Regions from separate parts of the Bacillus sp. 41-22 genome, predicted to be linked through region 1. Evidence: a T-box and tRNA genes for the amino acid it is inferred to sense, from the RefSeq annotation. Region 1 holds a T-box; the other regions hold tRNA genes.
The links. The T-box of region 1 lies ahead of LCF45_RS16325 (tryptophan--tRNA ligase). A T-box ahead of a tRNA ligase gene usually reads a tRNA of that ligase, here a tRNA-Trp.

Region 1 (6,243 bases):
AAGACTTTTTAATCCATATAAATAATCTTCTTTCCAATCGCTCACTGTTATTTTTGGAATATGTTCCGCTGGAATGTACTTCGGACAACTTTTTACAATTTGATCTATTACAAATTGATTCACTTCATCGTTACAGAAAATAAACACATGAGGATTAATAATAGCTATAAATGCAGAGATTAAACGGGTAATAGCATCTATATTATATTTCTCTGGATTATTAGAATCTCTCACTTCATCTCCACTTCTCAAAGCTTGTAAGAAATTTTTATTATCATACTGCGGAACGAAAGATATCTCTCCTGAGAAAAAGGTACTTCCTCTTACCACATCTCCATTTATCATAATACCTGCACCTGGACCATTTTGACCTGAATACAAATATACAAGAGATGAATTATCATCATTTCCAGTGTTTTTATAATAGCCAAGGACTGCGGCATTCATATCGTTTTCTATTACTACAGGTATAGAAAACAGGTCCTCCAAGTGACTTTTCAAATTAAAATTCTGAAACTTTTCATAACCAGGTATATAAAAAATACGACCATTATCAACCGAACCGGGCACACCAATTGATATAGAGCTTATTTTCGGAAATGTAGCTATAAGACTTTCTATATGTTTAGATAATAGGTTTACGCCAGTATCAATTAATACACTTGAAGTACTTCCTTGTTCTTTTACTTCCCCTAAACAGTTAAAAATTGTATAGTTCGTCTCATTTTTTTCTAAAAATATCGCTAAACCTAACATATATTCCGGATTATACGCATATCGTTTCGCTCTTCTTCCGCCACTTGAATCATCTAAACCGACTAGAGTGATTTCTCCGTCTTGTTTCATTTTTTCTATAAATTTACTCACAGTTGGAAAACTGATTTCTAATGTATTACTAAGTTCAACTTTCGTTGCACTACCTTGCTCTAGAAGAGCTGTACGAATGCCGCGAAGGATCGTCTCTTTAATCGATTTTTGAGTAACAAATTGTTCACTCAAATCGCTCACCACCTTAATCAACATACTTATTAAACACTTTTAATAAGTTGCGTTGACAATATATCATACATCATTTTCTAAAGCAATAGAGATGATACATTTCCGCTGGCATGCACTCCTTATTTAGCTCGATTTATTCTCTCTCGTAACAGACGATACAATTCCAGACAAGAGAACAAATAATAAAACAGCTAACAAGGCATTGCGTATCCCGAATGCTTCCCCCAGTATACCTAAGAATGGTGGTCCGACTAAAAATGCTGTATAACCGATTATAGAAACTGCAGCAACATTAGAAGTCGCATTTTCACGGTCATCTCCAGCAGCTGACAGACCAATTGGGAACCCTAGCGCTGCACCAATCCCCCACAGTACTACACCAAATGCTAGAAAATACGAATTACTCCCAAATATTACGATTGAAATTCCTAGAATCGCCATCATAATGGTGGCACGTACGACAGCGACACGACCGAATCGATCAAGGAAATAGCTGCTACACATACGAGTTAACGTCATTGCTAATACAAAAATTGTGTACATAATAGAACCTGCCACTATACTTTGCTCGTGTCCATCTACCATCACGATAGGTAGCCAATCATTTGCACTACCTTCTGCAAATGCCATTCCGAGTACAAAAAGACCAATTAAAAGCACCTTTTTTTCCATACGTAAGGTCGTATGCTTCTCTCTCCTTTTGTTCCACGATTTCTCCTTCTTTCCTGTTCCATGCGGAAGAAAACGATACACCATACATACAAGTAATACAAACACGACCGAAATCGCAAGAAACTGATACAGAATCGGGATGTGAAGCGACGCTGCGACAGAACCACTGAGCGCGCCTACTAAAGTTCCTACACTAAAAAAGCCATGGAATTTCGGAAGAAGAGTTGTTCCTAATTTCTGCTCAATGGAAGAACCTTCTACATTCAATGCGACTTCCGCCAATCCGTAGCCTACTCCAAATACTAGTAAGCTACTAAAAGCCCCCATACTAGAAACAAAATAAATATTTATACCTAAACAAATCAATCCAACAATCATAAAAAACATACTGCCTATAATAACGTCTCTAGCTCCCTTACAGTCAATGAAGCGGCTTGCACTCAGTAAACCAATTATTGAACCGACAGATAGTCCGAATAAAATCCAGCCCATTTCTGCATTTGACACTGCTAACATATCTCGAGTAGCTGCTGTTCTTGAAATCCATGTAGCAAACGCGACACCTGGCAAAGCAAATAAGAGAAAAAGAGCATTTCGAGAGGCAAGTAATGTCTTTGTATGATTATACGCACTATTTTTCTTCATATGAAACACCTTTCACATTGTCTATACGATACGACACCAGTTTATTCATGCATCCGTGAAAAATGATTTCTATAAGTCTATCATTTTCATAACTTTGGCTGGATTACCACCAACTACTACATTATTAGGTACATCTTTTGTCACAACTGCCCCTGAAGCAATTACAGCGTTGTCTCCAATTGAAATACCAGGGTTAATAATAGCTCCCCCACCAACCCAAACATTGTTACCAATCTTTACAGGCTTTCCATATTCTTTTCCAGAATTCCGCTCTACCGGATGTAAAGGATGAGTGGCCGTATAAATATGGACACCAGGTGCAAACATACAATTATCACCGATTCGAACTTCACAAACGTCCAAAATAACACAATTGAAATTTGCGAAAAAGCTCTTTCCAATGTGGATATTGTAGCCGTAATCACAACGAAAATCAGGATTAATGTGGGTTTTTCCGTCAGCTGAAGAACCTAAAAGCTGCTCTAACAAGGTAAAGCGGCTTTCATCACCAGTCTCCATCGCCTCGTTATAAAGGCGTGTTAAACGTTTTGCCTCAATCCTATCAGCTACTAATTCTTCGTCATCCGCAATATACATTTCTCCCGCCAACATCTTTTCTTTCTCAGTTTTCATCTAATCATCTCCTTCGTTATCGAATGAATCAAACTTATTAAACACGTTTAATAAGTAACCCTATATTAACATATTTTTATTAATATGCAATTAATAAATTCAGTAAAAAATGCGAATCCCTCATTTTACATGCAGATAAAACGAATAAATAATTAAGATTCACATAGAAAAAAACAAGGGAGCGCTCAGCGTCCCCTCTCAAATCCAATCTGTTTTTTAATTTCCACCAAATTCACCTTCGCAATAGCCCGCGCCCTCTCAGCACCTTTTTCTAACGCTTCATATAGTAAATGTGGATCATTCATATAATTTCCGTATTTTCCCCTAGGTCCTGAGAGTTCACGATTTACAACGCGGAATAACTCTTTTTTCACATCGCCCCATCCGATTCCAGTCTCATACTTTTCGCGTAACGCCTGAATTTCGTCTTCCTTCGCAAATTCTTTATATATCATAAATAACGTTTCTAGTTCTTTCGGTTCATTCGGAAGTGAGGAATCTGTTTTTATTTTAAATATTAACTTTCTAAGTTTTTCTTGCTCTGCAAATAATGGGATAACATTTCCGTAACTTTTACTCATCTTTCTTCCATCAAGTCCCGGTAAAATTGCCCCTTCTTCTTGTATGACATACTCTGGAAGCGTAAATGTCATACCAAATGTATGATTAAAGTACGTCGCAATGTCACGAGCAATTTCAATATGCTGAATTTGATCTTTTCCGACAGGTACATGAGTAGCTTGAAATAATAATATATCAGCCGCCATTAAAATCGGGTACGTATATAATCCCATATTCACACCTGCATCAATTTCTAATCCCGCTTCTTTATTTTGCTCTACCTTCGCTTTATATGCATGGGCACGATTCATAAGTCCTTTCGGAGTTAGACAAGCTAATATCCAAGCTAATTCTAGAATCTCTGGCACTTCTGTTTGTCGATAGAAAATAACATCTTCTCCAAGTCCGAGTGATAACCATGTAGCTGCTACCTCTTTCGTGTAACTACTGAACTTTGCTGGATCATGCACAGCATTTAACGCATGATAGTCTGCTATGAAATATAACGCTTTTCCTTCTTTGTTTTTTGACATTTGTAATGCAGGTTTAATCGCACCAATATAATTGCCTAAATGCGGGTAACCTGTTGGTTTAATTCCTGTTAACATAATTTTCTCGCTCATCCTAACTCCTCCTTTCTCAAAATAAAAAGAGCCCCTCATCCTAAAAAAAGGACGAGAGACTCCCGCGGTACCACCTTAATTAGCTATATTATAGCTCACTTCAACTTCTTAACGTGAAGTAACCGTCTTCGCCTACTCATTTAAGCTAGAAGCTCCAGAGCCCATTCCATATTCATCACTTACTGATTCCCACCAAATATCAGCTCTCTGAAAAGTTTTGAATATGTACTCTTCTCTTTCATTGCTTTTTAGTTTTTTTTACAGTTTATCACATTTCCTTTCCAATTAAACCCTAATTTTTTGTTTTATATAGCAGGAATTTCCACCTTAATTGTCTAATAATATATAGGTTTGCAGAAATACTCGAAACAACTTTGGAGGTTTTTTCATGGTAAAATATATATCCATTTTAGGTTCAACAGGATCCATTGGCACATCTGCATTAGATGTCGTTTCCGCTCATCCTGAACATTTTAAAATCGTCGGTTTAACCGCAAATTATAATATCGATCTTCTCGAAAAACAAATCGAATCTTTTCAGCCTCGTATTGTAAGCGTAGCGACAAAAGAATTAGCGGACACATTACGTTCTCGTATTTCAACAAATACAAAAATTACATATGGAACTGATGGTTTACTTGAAGTATCTACCCATCCTGATACAAATCTTGTATTAAGTTCAGTTGTCGGTGTTTCAGGTTTACTCCCAACAATTGAAGCATTAAAGGCGAAGAAAGATATCGCTATCGCTAACAAAGAAACTTTAGTTGCAGCTGGACATATCGTCACCGAACTAGCGAAACAAAACGGATGCCGCCTAATTCCAGTTGATAGTGAACATTCAGCCATTTTCCAATGTTTAAATGGGGAAAATAATAAGGAAATCGAAAAATTAATTGTTACAGCTTCTGGCGGCGCTTTTCGTGATAAAACACGTGAAGAAATGAAAATATTACAAGCGAAGGATGCTTTAAAACACCCAAACTGGTTAATGGGCGCAAAACTAACGATAGATTCTGCCACGTTAATGAATAAAGGGTTTGAAGTGATGGAAGCTAAGTGGCTATTCGATATTCCTTATGAAAAAATTGATGTTATGATTCATAAAGAAAGTATCATTCACTCTTTAGTGGAATTTATTGATGGATCAGTCATGGCACAGCTCGGTGCTCCTGATATGAGAATGCCGATTCAATATGCGTTTCACTACCCTACTCGACTACCTTCATCCTATGAAAAATTAAATTTATTAGAAATTGGTAGTTTGCATTTTGAAAAACCAAATTTAGAGAAGTTCCCCTGTCTACAATATGCATTTGAATGTGGAAAAATTGGCGGTACAACTCCAGCCGTATTAAATGCAGCGAACGAAATTGCAAATGCACTATTTCTTAAAAATGAAATTGCATTTTTCGATATCGAAAAAACAATTTACAATACAGTTGAAGCTCATCATAACGTAAAAGATCCTTCACTCGATGATATATTAGAAGCTGATCAATGGGCACGCCAATACACAAATCAATTGTTAATGAAAAAGAGCTAAAACAGGTTTCTCTGTTTTAGCTCTTTTTTCACGTATTCAACTTCACAAATCTATAACCGTGCGTAACTAAAACTTTTAATATCGCATACCCTGGAATTGCTAAAATAATCCCCATAATTCCAAATAAATTCCCCGCAGTTAAAATGATAAATATAATAGTAATCGGGTGAATATCTAACTTTTTCCCCATGACTTGCGGAGAAATAAATTTACCTTCTGCTAATTGTACAATCATCATAACGATAATTACTTTTAACACCATTGATGGCGAGTCGATAAATGCGATAATTAAAGCTGGTGTAATTGCAATGATTGGTCCTACGTACGGAACGATATTTACAATCATCGCTAAAATAGCAAGTAGTACCGCATATTTAATACCAATAATAAGATAACCGATTAATAGCATAATACCGATAAATAAACTAACAATAATTTGTCCTCTAATATACGAACTAATCGCATAATGCATATCATCTAGTATTCTCTTCGCAGCTGGTTGTCTTTGCTCAGATATAAACTTTAAAAAATGATTCGGTAATTGCTCACCATCTTTTAAAAGAT
Region 2 (6,243 bases), 2.6 Mb from region 1:
GGCTTATCTCCCCCAAGAGTCCACATCGACGGGGAGGTTTGGCACCTCGATGTCGGCTCATCGCATCCTGGGGCTGTAGTCGGTCCCAAGGGTTGGGCTGTTCGCCCATTAAAGCGGTACGCGAGCTGGGTTCAGAACGTCGTGAGACAGTTCGGTCCCTATCCGTCGTGGGCGCAGGAAATTTGAGAGGAGCTGTCCTTAGTACGAGAGGACCGGGATGGACGCACCGCTGGTGTACCAGTTGTTCTGCCAAGGGCATAGCTGGGTAGCTATGTGCGGAAGGGATAAGTGCTGAAAGCATCTAAGCATGAAGCCCCCCTCAAGATGAGATTTCCCATAGCGTAAGCTAGTAAGATCCCTGAAAGATGATCAGGTTGATAGGTTCGAGGTGGAAGCATGGTGACATGTGGAGCTGACGAATACTAATAGATCGAGGACTTAACCATATAATATGAAGCAACGTTATCTAGTTTTGAGAGAATATAAAAAACTTATTGACTTTCAGGGTGAATAAGTTATAATAATGATTGTCTCAAAAGAATAATGTCTGGTAATGATGGCAGAGAGGTCACACCCGTTCCCATACCGAACACGGAAGTTAAGCTCTCTAGCGCCGATGGTAGTTGGGACCTTGTCCCTGTGAGAGTAGGACGTTGCCAGGCAATATTATTCCGCAGTAGCTCAGCGGTAGAGCTATCGGCTGTTAACCGATCGGTCGTAGGTTCGATTCCTACCTGCGGAGCCATTGGAGAGCTGTCCGAGTTGGCCGAAGGAGCACGATTGGAAATCGTGTATACGTCACAAGCGTATCAAGGGTTCGAATCCCTTGCTCTCCGCCATAAGGAATTTATAATATTTGGCCCGTTGGTCAAGTGGTTAAGACACCGCCCTTTCACGGCGGTAACACGGGTTCGAATCCCGTACGGGTCACCACTTTTGGAGGATTAGCTCAGCTGGGAGAGCACCTGCCTTACAAGCAGGGGGTCGGCGGTTCGATCCCGTCATCCTCCACCATATAAATTATATGAATAATATTGTCGCGGGGTGGAGCAGTACGGTAGCTCGTCGGGCTCATAACCCGAAGGTCGCAGGTTCAAATCCTGTCCCCGCAACCAAACATTCTCGTAATGTGGTTGCTAACACTTATCATATAATTATATAAATAATATTATCGCGGGGTGGAGCAGTACGGTAGCTCGTCGGGCTCATAACCCGAAGGTCGCAGGTTCAAATCCTGTCCCCGCAACCAAATGGTCCCGTGGTGTAGTGGTTAACATGCCTGCCTGTCACGCAGGAGATCGCCGGTTCGACCCCGGTCGGGACCGCCATTTTAATAAGGCTCGGTAGCTCAGTCGGTAGAGCAGAGGACTGAAAATCCTCGTGTCGGCGGTTCGATTCCGTCCCGAGCCACCATTTTAATAAAATATGCCGGCTTAGCTCAATTGGTAGAGCAACTGACTTGTAATCAGTAGGTTGGGGGTTCAAGTCCTCTAGCCGGCACCATGTAAGTTTCGGAGGGGTAGCGAAGTGGCTAAACGCGGCGGACTGTAAATCCGCTCCTTCGGGTTCGGCAGTTCGAATCTGCCCCCCTCCACCATTTTACATAGGGGCATAGTTTAAAGGTAGAACTGAGGTCTCCAAAACCTCCAGTGTGGGTTCAATTCCTACTGCCCCTGCCAAATATATAAACACAACATGGCGGTTGTGGCGAAGTGGTTAACGCACCGGATTGTGGCTCCGGCATTCGTGGGTTCAATTCCCATCAGTCGCCCCATTTTTATTTTTTAAAAATTACAAATAAATTAATGGATACTTACATATAATTAAGTAAAACTTCGGTGGGCTATAGCCAAGCGGTAAGGCAACGGACTTTGACTCCGTCATGCGCTGGTTCGAATCCAGCTAGCCCAGCCATTTTTGCGGAAGTAGTTCAGTGGTAGAATACAACCTTGCCAAGGTTGGGGTCGCGGGTTCGAATCCCGTCTTCCGCTCCATTTTAACTTCATATGGCGGCATAGCCAAGTGGTAAGGCAGAGGTCTGCAAAACCTTTACCACCGGTTCAAATCCGGTTGCCGCCTTTCTTTTATGCCGATGTGGCGGAATTGGCAGACGCGCACGACTCAAAATCGTGTTCCTTCGGGAGTGTCGGTTCGACCCCGACCATCGGTATCACGAACGGCGTAACATCAAGGCTCTACACTAATTGTGTAGAGTTTTTTTGTGTTTTTTTTACACTACAAAATAAGCACTAATAGTGCGTTGGGGTAGTGTGCGGTGAGTAAGTGACGAACTTTAGATACAGTTGGAAGAAACTATGAAGTATTAAAAGGATAAAATTTCAGTAGAATATTACATATACAAGAATTTTTTCGAGCACTCTAGAGAGAATCTCTCCACCCTGGTGACATGAAGTTAAATCCGATACCACCAGTTGAAATTACCACATTATCAGCTGGTAATTTCGTAATTTCAAAAAACTTCTTTTCAAACTCTTCTCTGTTGTACTTGTACATAGTTGAGTGACACGACCATATTTGCGTTGAAGTACTCAACCAGTCCCCTAATTCCTTTAATTTAGGGAACGAATCAAATTGAATTGGACCATCCAATTTTATGAATCTCACTTGATAGATAGTTGGGGTTTAACTTCTCTCCTATTCCTTTAAAACCATGTGATTTTTTCTCATTTGAATGTGTCATAATTCTCCCTCCATCTTTTCTTCAAATTTTTTCCTATTTTAATTATACAGCAATAGAAAGTAATTAAGGAAATATTATGGGATTAGTAGAGGAATGAAAAGGAATAACTTTAGTTTGATAATGAATAGTTCATAACATACTACATAACAAATCTTTAAAAGGACATGGCAGCTTTGCCCTGTTTCTTATTGTTTAGCGAGAAATAATAAAATAAATCATCACAGTAATAAATGAAATATGATAAATTTAATCAAGGGAGAGAAATGAAAGTAAAAGGTGTCAGTTATTTAATATGATTCCATTTTGGTCCGTTTCATTTTAATTTATCATGTTTAAAGAAGCTCAAAATTTTTAAAATGCTTTAAAATAAAGGATTTTAAGGGTAGCACTCTATATAAATGTCACCTAAAAAGACCCTAACAGAAATGTTAGGGTTTTTTTTGTTAAATTATGCTATGTGATTCTAAAATTCGTAATAAACTTAGGAATTCATGTATAATATAACTTGTCGAAAGAACAAAATGATAGTGATTTATATTATGTCTGTAATATGAATCAAAAATGAACTTTTTATATTTCTTTTAAAAATGTGTTGAATACACATTATATTTCATATTAATATTTTTATGTAGATTTAAAATGGGAAAGAGAGTGGAAAGTATGGGCCGTAAATGGAACAATATTAAAGAAAAAAAAGCATCAAAAGATGCAAATACAAGCCGTATATACGCGAAATTTGGACGTGAAATTTATGTGGCAGCAAAACAAGGCGAGCCAGATCCAGAATCAAACCAAACGTTAAGAGTTGTATTAGAACGTGCGAAAACATACAACGTGCCAAGAACAATTATTGACCGTGCGATTGAAAAGGCAAAAGGCGGTTCAGAAGAAAACTATGACGAGCTTCGTTATGAAGGCTTTGGACCAAACGGATCTATGGTAATTGTAGATACACTGACAAATAACGTAAACCGTACTGCAGCAGATGTACGTGCTGCATTTAGCAAAAACAGTGGTAACATGGGTGTAAACGGTTCTGTCGCTTACATGTTTGATGCGACAGCTGTTATAGGTCTTGAAGGTAAAACATCAGATGAAGTTCTTGAAATCTTAATGGAAGCAGATGTAGATGCACGTGACATTCTAGAAGAAGAAGATTCTGTTATCGTTTATGCTGAACCTGATCAGTTCCATTCAGTACAATCTGCACTTAAAGGTGCTGGTGTTGAAGAATTTACAGTTGCAGAATTAACAATGCTTGCACAAAGTGATGTAGAACTTCCTGAAGATGCTCAAGTGCAATTTGAAAAAATGGTTGATGCATTAGAAGATTTAGAAGATGTACAGCAAGTTTACCACAACGTAGACTTAGGGGAATAATATAAGACAGAAGACCCTTTCCTTTAACGGATAGGGTCTTTTTTTATGGAGTTAATTAAGGTGGTAAAGTATTAAAGGTATTTTGTAGCTGCTAGGGAATATGGTTATAGGTTTGTATTTTAAATAATCATATTTCAGGAGGTATTTCTGTGGAGCATAAAACACCAAAGCATATTGTTGCCGTAGCAGGTTATTTAACAAATGAAAAGAATGAGGTGCTTTTAACGAAAGTGCACTGGCGAGCAGATACGTGGGAAATGCCTGGAGGACAGGTAGAAGAAGGGGAAGCGCTCGATCAAGCTGTTTGCAGAGAAATAATGGAGGAAACAGGATTAACTGTGAAGCCTATCGGAGTTACAGGGATTTATTATAATGCTTCTATGCATATTGTAGCTGTTGTTTTTAAAGTAGCATATGTTAGTGGTGAAATAAAAATTCAATCTGAAGAAATACAAGAGGCTAAATTTGTTGCTTTAAACGAAGAGAACATTGATGAGTATATAACGCGTCCTCATATGAAATCAAGGACACTTGATGCGATGAAAGCAATGCATTTTATTCCATACGAAACATGGGAAGTTCAGCCATATAATCTTATAGGAAGGTTGTAAAGAAAAGGTTAGTTATTTGAGGACAGCTCAAATTGCTAACCTTTTCTTTATGTATACTGTTTCAGAAAAAGGTCACAATAATAAAGTGTAGGCTAATAATTGGTGGAGGAAGCAGAACTACCACCTAATTTCCTAGCTTTAGCCAAGTTTTGAGGGAGAATTCTTACTGCACACAAATAGCGAGATAATCCGAAAGCTAGTATTGATTTGCAGAACGTTAGTTCTGTATAATAGTGATATATCGTATATAATTAGATTGCTAGATGTTTAAAAGTATAAATGTATAAACTGATATAATAAAAGAATAAAGTGAAATTAAGGAGAGTCCTACTTCCTATAAATAGTGTGATAAATAAATGTATATTCAACATTTCATATGAATAGTAGATAAAAAGGGACTGTGATACAATACATTTTTACACCTTACAATGTTGTAAGGTAGGTGTAAGAGAAATCGATGGGATATTCTTTTATAACAAGGTATTCTTAAATTAAGAGTTATATGCTGTGTGGAAAAGAGGTGTTCGAGATGAAAGAACGAGTATTATCTAGAGTGAATTATCATCAAAAAGTTGCATTAAATCCATTAACTAAATTTCTTTATAAAGCCATTATATTATTATTATTGTTAAGTTTTGCATTATTATTCGTTGGAAATGTAATGATTGAGCGAAGTGATATTAGTAAATTACATGTACCCGCTAAGTTAGAGGTGCCAGAATCATTAACACACGCATTTATTGCGACGGAAGATAAAAGGTTTTATCATCATAACGGTTTAGACTATATAGCGATTATCAGGGCGTCTATTGAAAATATAAAAGCTGGTGGTGTTGTGCAAGGAGGAAGCACGATTACACAGCAGTTATCTAAAAATGCTTTCTTATCTAATGAACGTACATTTTCCCGTAAGTGGAAAGAAATTTTTTATACGAAAAAGATTGAACGTACATTCACAAAGGATGAGATATTAAAATTGTATGTAAGTAATATTTACTACGGAGAAGGCGCATGGGGGATTGAAAAAGCAGCAAACCTTTACTTCGGTAAAAAAGTGGATCAATTAACACTGGCTGAAAGTGCAATGATGGCTGCTATAGTAAAAGCACCGGCTTATTACTCACCTGCACAAAATTATGATAAAGCAGTTGAGAGACGGAATGTAGTTTTAAGGCTAATGGAGAAAGAAGGGTATATAAATCATGATGAATATGTGCAAGCAGTTAGTGAGAAATTAGTAATTCGCCATGATATAAAAACAGAGCAATCCATGTTAAAAAATGCCCGTGAAAAAGCAGTAAGTTAAAAGAAGTTCCTACATAGGAGCTTCTTTTTTTAATAATTTGTGACAAAAGGCGACACAATATTGTCACAAACGTTGTATTTTTGTAATTTATGTGAGCGTGTTCATTGCGTGACCTATGTAAGTATTGATATTATGTGTATTGTGTACAATGATGTATACAGAATATGAAATTAAAGAGGAATGTATATGAAATCATCAAACAAACTCATGGCTCTTGGTATAGTTTTTTCTATCGCAGTATTGAT
Region 3 (6,243 bases), 2.5 Mb from region 1:
GCGGAGCCGCAGCGAAAGCGAGTCTGAATAGGGCGTTTAGTACGTGGTCGTAGACCCGAAACCAGGTGATCTACCCATGTCCAGGGTGAAGTTCAGGTAACACTGAATGGAGGCCCGAACCCACGCACGTTGAAAAGTGCGGGGATGAGGTGTGGGTAGCGGAGAAATTCCAATCGAACCTGGAGATAGCTGGTTCTCCCCGAAATAGCTTTAGGGCTAGCCTTAAGTGTAAGAGTCTTGGAGGTAGAGCACTGATTGAACTAGGGGTCCTCATCGGATTACCGAATTCAGTCAAACTCCGAATGCCAATGACTTATCCTTAGGAGTCAGACTGCGAGTGATAAGATCCGTAGTCAAGAGGGAAACAGCCCAGATCGCCAGCTAAGGTCCCAAAGTGTGTATTAAGTGGAAAAGGATGTGGAGTTGCTTAGACAACTAGGATGTTGGCTCAGAAGCAGCCACCATTTAAAGAGTGCGTAATAGCTCACTAGTCGAGTGACTCTGCGCCGAAAATGTACCGGGGCTAAATACACCACCGAAGCTGCGAATTGATACCAATGGTATCAGTGGTAGGGGAGCGTTCTAAGTGCAGTGAAGTCAGACCGGAAGGACTGGTGGAGCGCTTAGAAGTGAGAATGCCGGTATGAGTAGCGAAAGACGGGTGAGAATCCCGTCCACCGAATGCCTAAGGTTTCCTGAGGAAGGCTCGTCCGCTCAGGGTTAGTCAGGACCTAAGCCGAGGCCGACAGGCGTAGGCGATGGACAACAGGTTGATATTCCTGTACCACCTCTTTATCGTTTGAGCAATGGAGGGACGCAGAAGGATAGAAGAAGCGTGCGATTGGTTGTGCACGTCCAAGCAGTTAGGCTGATAAGTAGGCAAATCCGCTTATCGTGAAGGCTGAGCTGTGATGGGGAAGCTCCTTATGGAGCGAAGTCTTTGATTCCCCGCTGCCAAGAAAAGCTTCTAGCGAGATAAAAGGTGCCTGTACCGCAAACCGACACAGGTAGGCGAGGAGAGAATCCTAAGGTGTGCGAGAGAACTCTGGTTAAGGAACTCGGCAAAATGACCCCGTAACTTCGGGAGAAGGGGTGCTTTCTTAACGGAAAGCCGCAGTGAATAGGCCCAAGCGACTGTTTAGCAAAAACACAGGTCTCTGCGAAGCCGTAAGGCGAAGTATAGGGGCTGACACCTGCCCGGTGCTGGAAGGTTAAGGAGAGGGGTTAGCGTAAGCGAAGCTCTGAACTGAAGCCCCAGTAAACGGCGGCCGTAACTATAACGGTCCTAAGGTAGCGAAATTCCTTGTCGGGTAAGTTCCGACCCGCACGAAAGGTGTAACGATTTGGGCACTGTCTCAACCAGAGACTCGGTGAAATTATAGTACCTGTGAAGATGCAGGTTACCCGCGACAGGACGGAAAGACCCCGTGGAGCTTTACTGTAGCCTGATATTGAATTTTGGTACAGTTTGTACAGGATAGGCGGGAGCCATTGAAACCGGAGCGCTAGCTTCGGTGGAGGCGCTGGTGGGATACCGCCCTGACTGTATTGAAATTCTAACCTACGGGTCTCATCGACCCGGGAGACAGTGTCAGGTGGGCAGTTTGACTGGGGCGGTCGCCTCCTAAAGTGTAACGGAGGCGCCCAAAGGTTCCCTCAGAATGGTTGGAAATCATTCGTAGAGTGCAAAGGCATAAGGGAGCTTGACTGCGAGACCTACAAGTCGAGCAGGGACGAAAGTCGGGCTTAGTGATCCGGTGGTTCCGCATGGAAGGGCCATCGCTCAACGGATAAAAGCTACCCCGGGGATAACAGGCTTATCTCCCCCAAGAGTCCACATCGACGGGGAGGTTTGGCACCTCGATGTCGGCTCATCGCATCCTGGGGCTGTAGTCGGTCCCAAGGGTTGGGCTGTTCGCCCATTAAAGCGGTACGCGAGCTGGGTTCAGAACGTCGTGAGACAGTTCGGTCCCTATCCGTCGTGGGCGCAGGAAATTTGAGAGGAGCTGTCCTTAGTACGAGAGGACCGGGATGGACGCACCGCTGGTGTACCAGTTGTTCTGCCAAGGGCATAGCTGGGTAGCTATGTGCGGAAGGGATAAGTGCTGAAAGCATCTAAGCATGAAGCCCCCCTCAAGATGAGATTTCCCATAGCGTAAGCTAGTAAGATCCCTGAAAGATGATCAGGTTGATAGGTTCGAGGTGGAAGCATGGTGACATGTGGAGCTGACGAATACTAATAGATCGAGGACTTAACCATATAATATGAAGCAACGTTATCTAGTTTTGAGAGAATATAAAAAACTTATTGACTTTCTAAGTGAATCAAGTATAATAATGTTTGTCTCAATCGAATATAGTCTGGTAATGATGGCAGAGAGGTCACACCCGTTCCCATACCGAACACGGAAGTTAAGCTCTCTAGCGCCAATGGTAGTTGGGACCTTGTCCCTGCGAGAGTAGGACGTTGCCAGGCAAAATGGAGGATTAGCTCAGCTGGGAGAGCACCTGCCTTACAAGCAGGGGGTCGGCGGTTCGATCCCGTCATCCTCCACCATATATGTCGGAGGGGTAGCGAAGTGGCTAAACGCGGCGGACTGTAAATCCGCTCCTTCGGGTTCGGCAGTTCGAATCTGCCCCCCTCCACCATTTCTTAATTATTGGGCTATAGCCAAGCGGTAAGGCAACGGACTTTGACTCCGTCATGCGCTGGTTCGAATCCAGCTAGCCCAGCCATTAAGAGCCATTAGCTCAGTTGGTAGAGCATCTGACTTTTAATCAGAGGGTCGAAGGTTCGAATCCTTCATGGCTCACCATTTTCTTAAAAAATATGCGGGTGTGGCGGAATTGGCAGACGCACTAGACTTAGGATCTAGCGCCTTTGGCGTGGGGGTTCGACTCCCTTCACCCGCACTTTTAATAAAATAACTCAAACATGTCTTGCGGAAGTAGTTCAGTGGTAGAATACAACCTTGCCAAGGTTGGGGTCGCGGGTTCGAATCCCGTCTTCCGCTCCAATTTTCAGTATGACATGCCGGGGTGGCGGAACAGGCAGACGCACAGGACTTAAAATCCTGCGGTGGGTGACCACCGTGCGGGTTCGACCCCCGCCCTCGGCACCATATGCGCCCGTAGCTCAATTGGATAGAGCGTTTGACTACGGATCAAGAGGTTAGGGGTTCGACTCCTCTCGGGCGCGCTTTTATTAACGGGAAGTGGCTCAGCTTGGTAGAGCACCTGGTTTGGGACCAGGGGGTCGCAGGTTCAAATCCTGTCTTCCCGATTTTCCCAAAAACATGGGGCCTTAGCTCAGCTGGGAGAGCGCCTGCCTTGCACGCAGGAGGTCAGCGGTTCGATCCCGCTAGGCTCCACTTTATTTTTTATATGTCGGAGGTATACCCAAGTTCGGCTGAAGGGATCGGTCTTGAAAACCGACAGGCGGCGAGAGTCGCGCGGGGGTTCGAATCCCTCTACCTCCTCCATTTTTTTAAAAAGTGGTTTAGTTACATATAAAAATGAATAAGATATTAATTTTTCCTTCATGGAGGTATACCCAAGTTCGGCTGAAGGGATCGGTCTTGAAAACCGACAGGCGGCGAGAGTCGCGCGGGGGTTCGAATCCCTCTACCTCCTCCATTTATTTTTAAAACATAATATCGTCGCGGGGTGGAGCAGTACGGTAGCTCGTCGGGCTCATAATCCGAAGGTCGCAGGTTCAAATCCTGTCCCCGCAACCAATGGTCCCGTGGTGTAGTGGTTAACATGCCTGCCTGTCACGCAGGAGATCGCCGGTTCGACCCCGGTCGGGACCGCCATTTTATGTTGGCTCGGTAGCTCAGTCGGTAGAGCAGAGGACTGAAAATCCTCGTGTCGGCGGTTCGATTCCGTCCCGAGCCACCATTTTTTTGTTTTTTTTTATGCCGGCTTAGCTCAATTGGTAGAGCAACTGACTTGTAATCAGTAGGTTGGGGGTTCAAGTCCTCTAGCCGGCATCATTTAGGGGCATAGTTTAAAGGTAGAACTGAGGTCTCCAAAACCTCCAGTGTGGGTTCAATTCCTACTGCCCCTGTAAAGTATGGGCCTATAGCTCAGCTGGTTAGAGCGCACGCCTGATAAGCGTGAGGTCGATGGTTCGAGTCCATTTAGGCCCACCATATATATTCCGCAGTAGCTCAGTGGTAGAGCTATCGGCTGTTAACCGATCGGTCGTAGGTTCGAGTCCTACCTGCGGAGCCATGGCCCGTTGGTCAAGTGGTTAAGACACCGCCCTTTCACGGCGGTAACACGGGTTCGAATCCCGTACGGGTCATAAAAAAAGAGTCAGCATATTGCTGACTCTTTTTTATTATGTATAAGCCTCTTTTTATCACCTTATTTTTCTGAAATAAATAAAGGGATTTAGGAAAAGCTATGGTATGTATTAAAAGGAGGAGATGAAAAATGACGCAAGTTAGAGAACTTATGAGTACTCATATCGTACATTGTACACCATTAGACAATGTATATGAGGCGGCTGTAAAAATGAAGGAAGAATCGGTTGGATTGATTCCTGTTATTGAAAATAAACAAGTTGTTGGGCTTGTTACTGATCGAGACTTAGTTGTTCGTGGGATTGCTGAAAAACATCCTGGATCTAATCAAATTACAAATGTAATGACAACAAACATTGTTTCAGTTTCTCCAGATGATTCTATTGAAAAAGCTACAGAATTAATGGCACAATATCAAATTAGACGGTTACCGGTTGTTGAGAGCGGTCAACTTGTTGGGATGCTAGCACTAGGTGATTTAGCTATAAGAAAATCAGCAGATGATCAAGCAGGGTTTGCTTTAAGTGAAATCTCAGAGCATACGGAATAAACTATTTATAAAGATCAGATACATTATTCTAGTATATACGGATTAAACTAATATGTTAGCGTGATGTATCTGAGACATTATATAATAAGTATAGCGTCAATATTTTTGACAGTTTTTTTTAATTTGTCATTCCTGATTTTTAATAAGAGAAAAAATGATATACTGAGAGATATAAGTATTATGATAGATTTTGAATATAACAATATTCATCGTTAATGATGTAATAATGAATTAATATTTCCTACATAGATAAAGTGAAACTTTAATTATTGGGGGGTGTCCATCCCAAAATAATTATTAGTTGAACCAATCGGGCTTTTATGGGCAGTTTTATCTCCTACCTAACTTCCTCGCATTCGCAGAATTTTGAGGTGGGAGTCTTACTGCCCGCAAATAGCGGGATAAAAAGGGAAGGGGAATTATATGAGGGCTGTACAGGGCGATCCAAATTGGAATTTGGTTACAGATACATATATAGAACCAAATGATTTCGCTGAGTTATTTTCTTTGCTTGTACCTTGTCATCCAAAAGGTGAAGGGAAAGAGCGAACTATATTAGTATGGAAAGAAAAAGAATTTTATAAAGAAGAAAATTTAGCGCCATTTATCGTATATGGCATGAATAAAGTAAAGAATTTACCGCAGTTTCATAAAGATGAAATTCCAACTCTAGTACGTATTCTTCGTTTATGTCAAGAGATTGGTTGGTATGAAGAGGCAAATGCTTTTATGATAACCCAAGGGCTAGATGAATTTGTCCGAACTTCATTGGAGTATGAAACATGGGATCTTTTGACGAAAGCAGTTGCTTTAAACTATTTAATTATTAAATATCGTATTGGTGAATTAACAGCTGAGGATGTAGAAATTTGGGATCGAGTTAAATTTAATGAGAAATGTATAACAGATTGCAAACATCTATTATCTCATAAAGAAGTATTGGAATTTACATTCTTTTATATGTGTAAGCGAGCTAAGCTACTGTCAAAAGAGCAATTAAATAGTGATATGATGAGTCTGGCAATGTATTGTAATACTTTTGTGTATGATTTATATACACATGACTTATTACGGAAGTATCGTAAGTGTACAGACTTCCTATCATATTATGGACCTAGTCAAGCGGTTTTAGCTTGTCAAAGAGCTGTACTTTCACAAATTTCCGATCGATTAGACCCTTTAAAGACAACTCATGTAGATGATTATTTATATGTGATGAAAGAAATGATGGAGCATATGACGATAGGGGTAATGGATCGGTATGGTCATTTTATTGGAAAGCTACTATCATATGTACCATTTTTCGAAATGATCCAAGTTCCACAGCATGCATATTACTGTGAAGAATTACTGTATATTTGTAAGGGAATTGAATACAAAGAA

Region 2: it has a tRNA-Trp gene. The T-box ahead of LCF45_RS16325 (tryptophan--tRNA ligase) is inferred to sense a tRNA for this amino acid. The anticodon was not compared.
Region 3: it has a tRNA-Trp gene. The T-box ahead of LCF45_RS16325 (tryptophan--tRNA ligase) is inferred to sense a tRNA for this amino acid. The anticodon was not compared.

What each region holds. Positions count from the first base shown of each region.
Region 1 is NZ_CP084035.1:3,193,879-3,200,121, forward strand. Features, by position in the region: gene LCF45_RS16310 (ROK family transcriptional regulator) at 1-999, opposite strand, end outside; gene LCF45_RS16315 (MFS transporter) at 1,123-2,316, opposite strand; gene LCF45_RS16320 (maltose acetyltransferase domain-containing protein) at 2,386-2,949, opposite strand; gene LCF45_RS16325 (tryptophan--tRNA ligase) at 3,135-4,172, opposite strand; T-box leader at 4,178-4,384, opposite strand; gene LCF45_RS16330 (1-deoxy-D-xylulose-5-phosphate reductoisomerase) at 4,522-5,679, shown strand; gene LCF45_RS16335 (AI-2E family transporter) at 5,708-6,243, opposite strand, start outside.
Region 2 is NZ_CP084035.1:523,480-529,722, forward strand. Features, by position in the region: rRNA gene LCF45_RS02665 (23S ribosomal RNA) at 1-446, shown strand, start outside; rRNA gene rrf (5S ribosomal RNA) at 547-662, shown strand; tRNA gene LCF45_RS02675 (tRNA-Asn) at 671-745, shown strand; tRNA gene LCF45_RS02680 (tRNA-Ser) at 748-839, shown strand; tRNA gene LCF45_RS02685 (tRNA-Glu) at 859-933, shown strand; tRNA gene LCF45_RS02690 (tRNA-Val) at 939-1,014, shown strand; tRNA gene LCF45_RS02695 (tRNA-Met) at 1,039-1,115, shown strand; tRNA gene LCF45_RS02700 (tRNA-Met) at 1,173-1,249, shown strand; tRNA gene LCF45_RS02705 (tRNA-Asp) at 1,253-1,328, shown strand; tRNA gene LCF45_RS02710 (tRNA-Phe) at 1,338-1,413, shown strand; tRNA gene LCF45_RS02715 (tRNA-Thr) at 1,428-1,503, shown strand; tRNA gene LCF45_RS02720 (tRNA-Tyr) at 1,514-1,597, shown strand; tRNA gene LCF45_RS02725 (tRNA-Trp) at 1,606-1,679, shown strand; tRNA gene LCF45_RS02730 (tRNA-His) at 1,699-1,774, shown strand; tRNA gene LCF45_RS02735 (tRNA-Gln) at 1,840-1,914, shown strand; tRNA gene LCF45_RS02740 (tRNA-Gly) at 1,920-1,994, shown strand; tRNA gene LCF45_RS02745 (tRNA-Cys) at 2,009-2,079, shown strand; tRNA gene LCF45_RS02750 (tRNA-Leu) at 2,089-2,170, shown strand; partial or broken gene LCF45_RS02755 (DUF3884 family protein) at 2,380-2,701, opposite strand; gene LCF45_RS02760 (YebC/PmpR family DNA-binding transcriptional regulator) at 3,362-4,081, shown strand; gene LCF45_RS02765 (NUDIX hydrolase) at 4,231-4,692, shown strand; gene LCF45_RS02770 (transglycosylase domain-containing protein) at 5,222-5,998, shown strand; gene LCF45_RS02775 (DsbA family protein) at 6,185-6,243, shown strand, end outside.
Region 3 is NZ_CP084035.1:733,052-739,294, forward strand. Features, by position in the region: rRNA gene LCF45_RS03640 (23S ribosomal RNA) at 1-2,260, shown strand, start outside; rRNA gene rrf (5S ribosomal RNA) at 2,361-2,476, shown strand; tRNA gene LCF45_RS03650 (tRNA-Val) at 2,482-2,557, shown strand; tRNA gene LCF45_RS03655 (tRNA-Tyr) at 2,566-2,649, shown strand; tRNA gene LCF45_RS03660 (tRNA-Gln) at 2,662-2,736, shown strand; tRNA gene LCF45_RS03665 (tRNA-Lys) at 2,741-2,816, shown strand; tRNA gene LCF45_RS03670 (tRNA-Leu) at 2,833-2,913, shown strand; tRNA gene LCF45_RS03675 (tRNA-Gly) at 2,943-3,017, shown strand; tRNA gene LCF45_RS03680 (tRNA-Leu) at 3,034-3,122, shown strand; tRNA gene LCF45_RS03685 (tRNA-Arg) at 3,126-3,199, shown strand; tRNA gene LCF45_RS03690 (tRNA-Pro) at 3,210-3,283, shown strand; tRNA gene LCF45_RS03695 (tRNA-Ala) at 3,299-3,371, shown strand; tRNA gene LCF45_RS03700 (tRNA-Ser) at 3,390-3,482, shown strand; tRNA gene LCF45_RS03705 (tRNA-Ser) at 3,544-3,636, shown strand; tRNA gene LCF45_RS03710 (tRNA-Met) at 3,661-3,737, shown strand; tRNA gene LCF45_RS03715 (tRNA-Asp) at 3,740-3,815, shown strand; tRNA gene LCF45_RS03720 (tRNA-Phe) at 3,825-3,900, shown strand; tRNA gene LCF45_RS03725 (tRNA-Thr) at 3,920-3,992, shown strand; tRNA gene LCF45_RS03730 (tRNA-Trp) at 3,999-4,069, shown strand; tRNA gene LCF45_RS03735 (tRNA-Ile) at 4,078-4,154, shown strand; tRNA gene LCF45_RS03740 (tRNA-Asn) at 4,162-4,236, shown strand; tRNA gene LCF45_RS03745 (tRNA-Glu) at 4,238-4,309, shown strand; gene LCF45_RS03750 (CBS domain-containing protein) at 4,441-4,860, shown strand; gene LCF45_RS03755 (DUF3965 domain-containing protein) at 5,284-6,243, shown strand, end outside.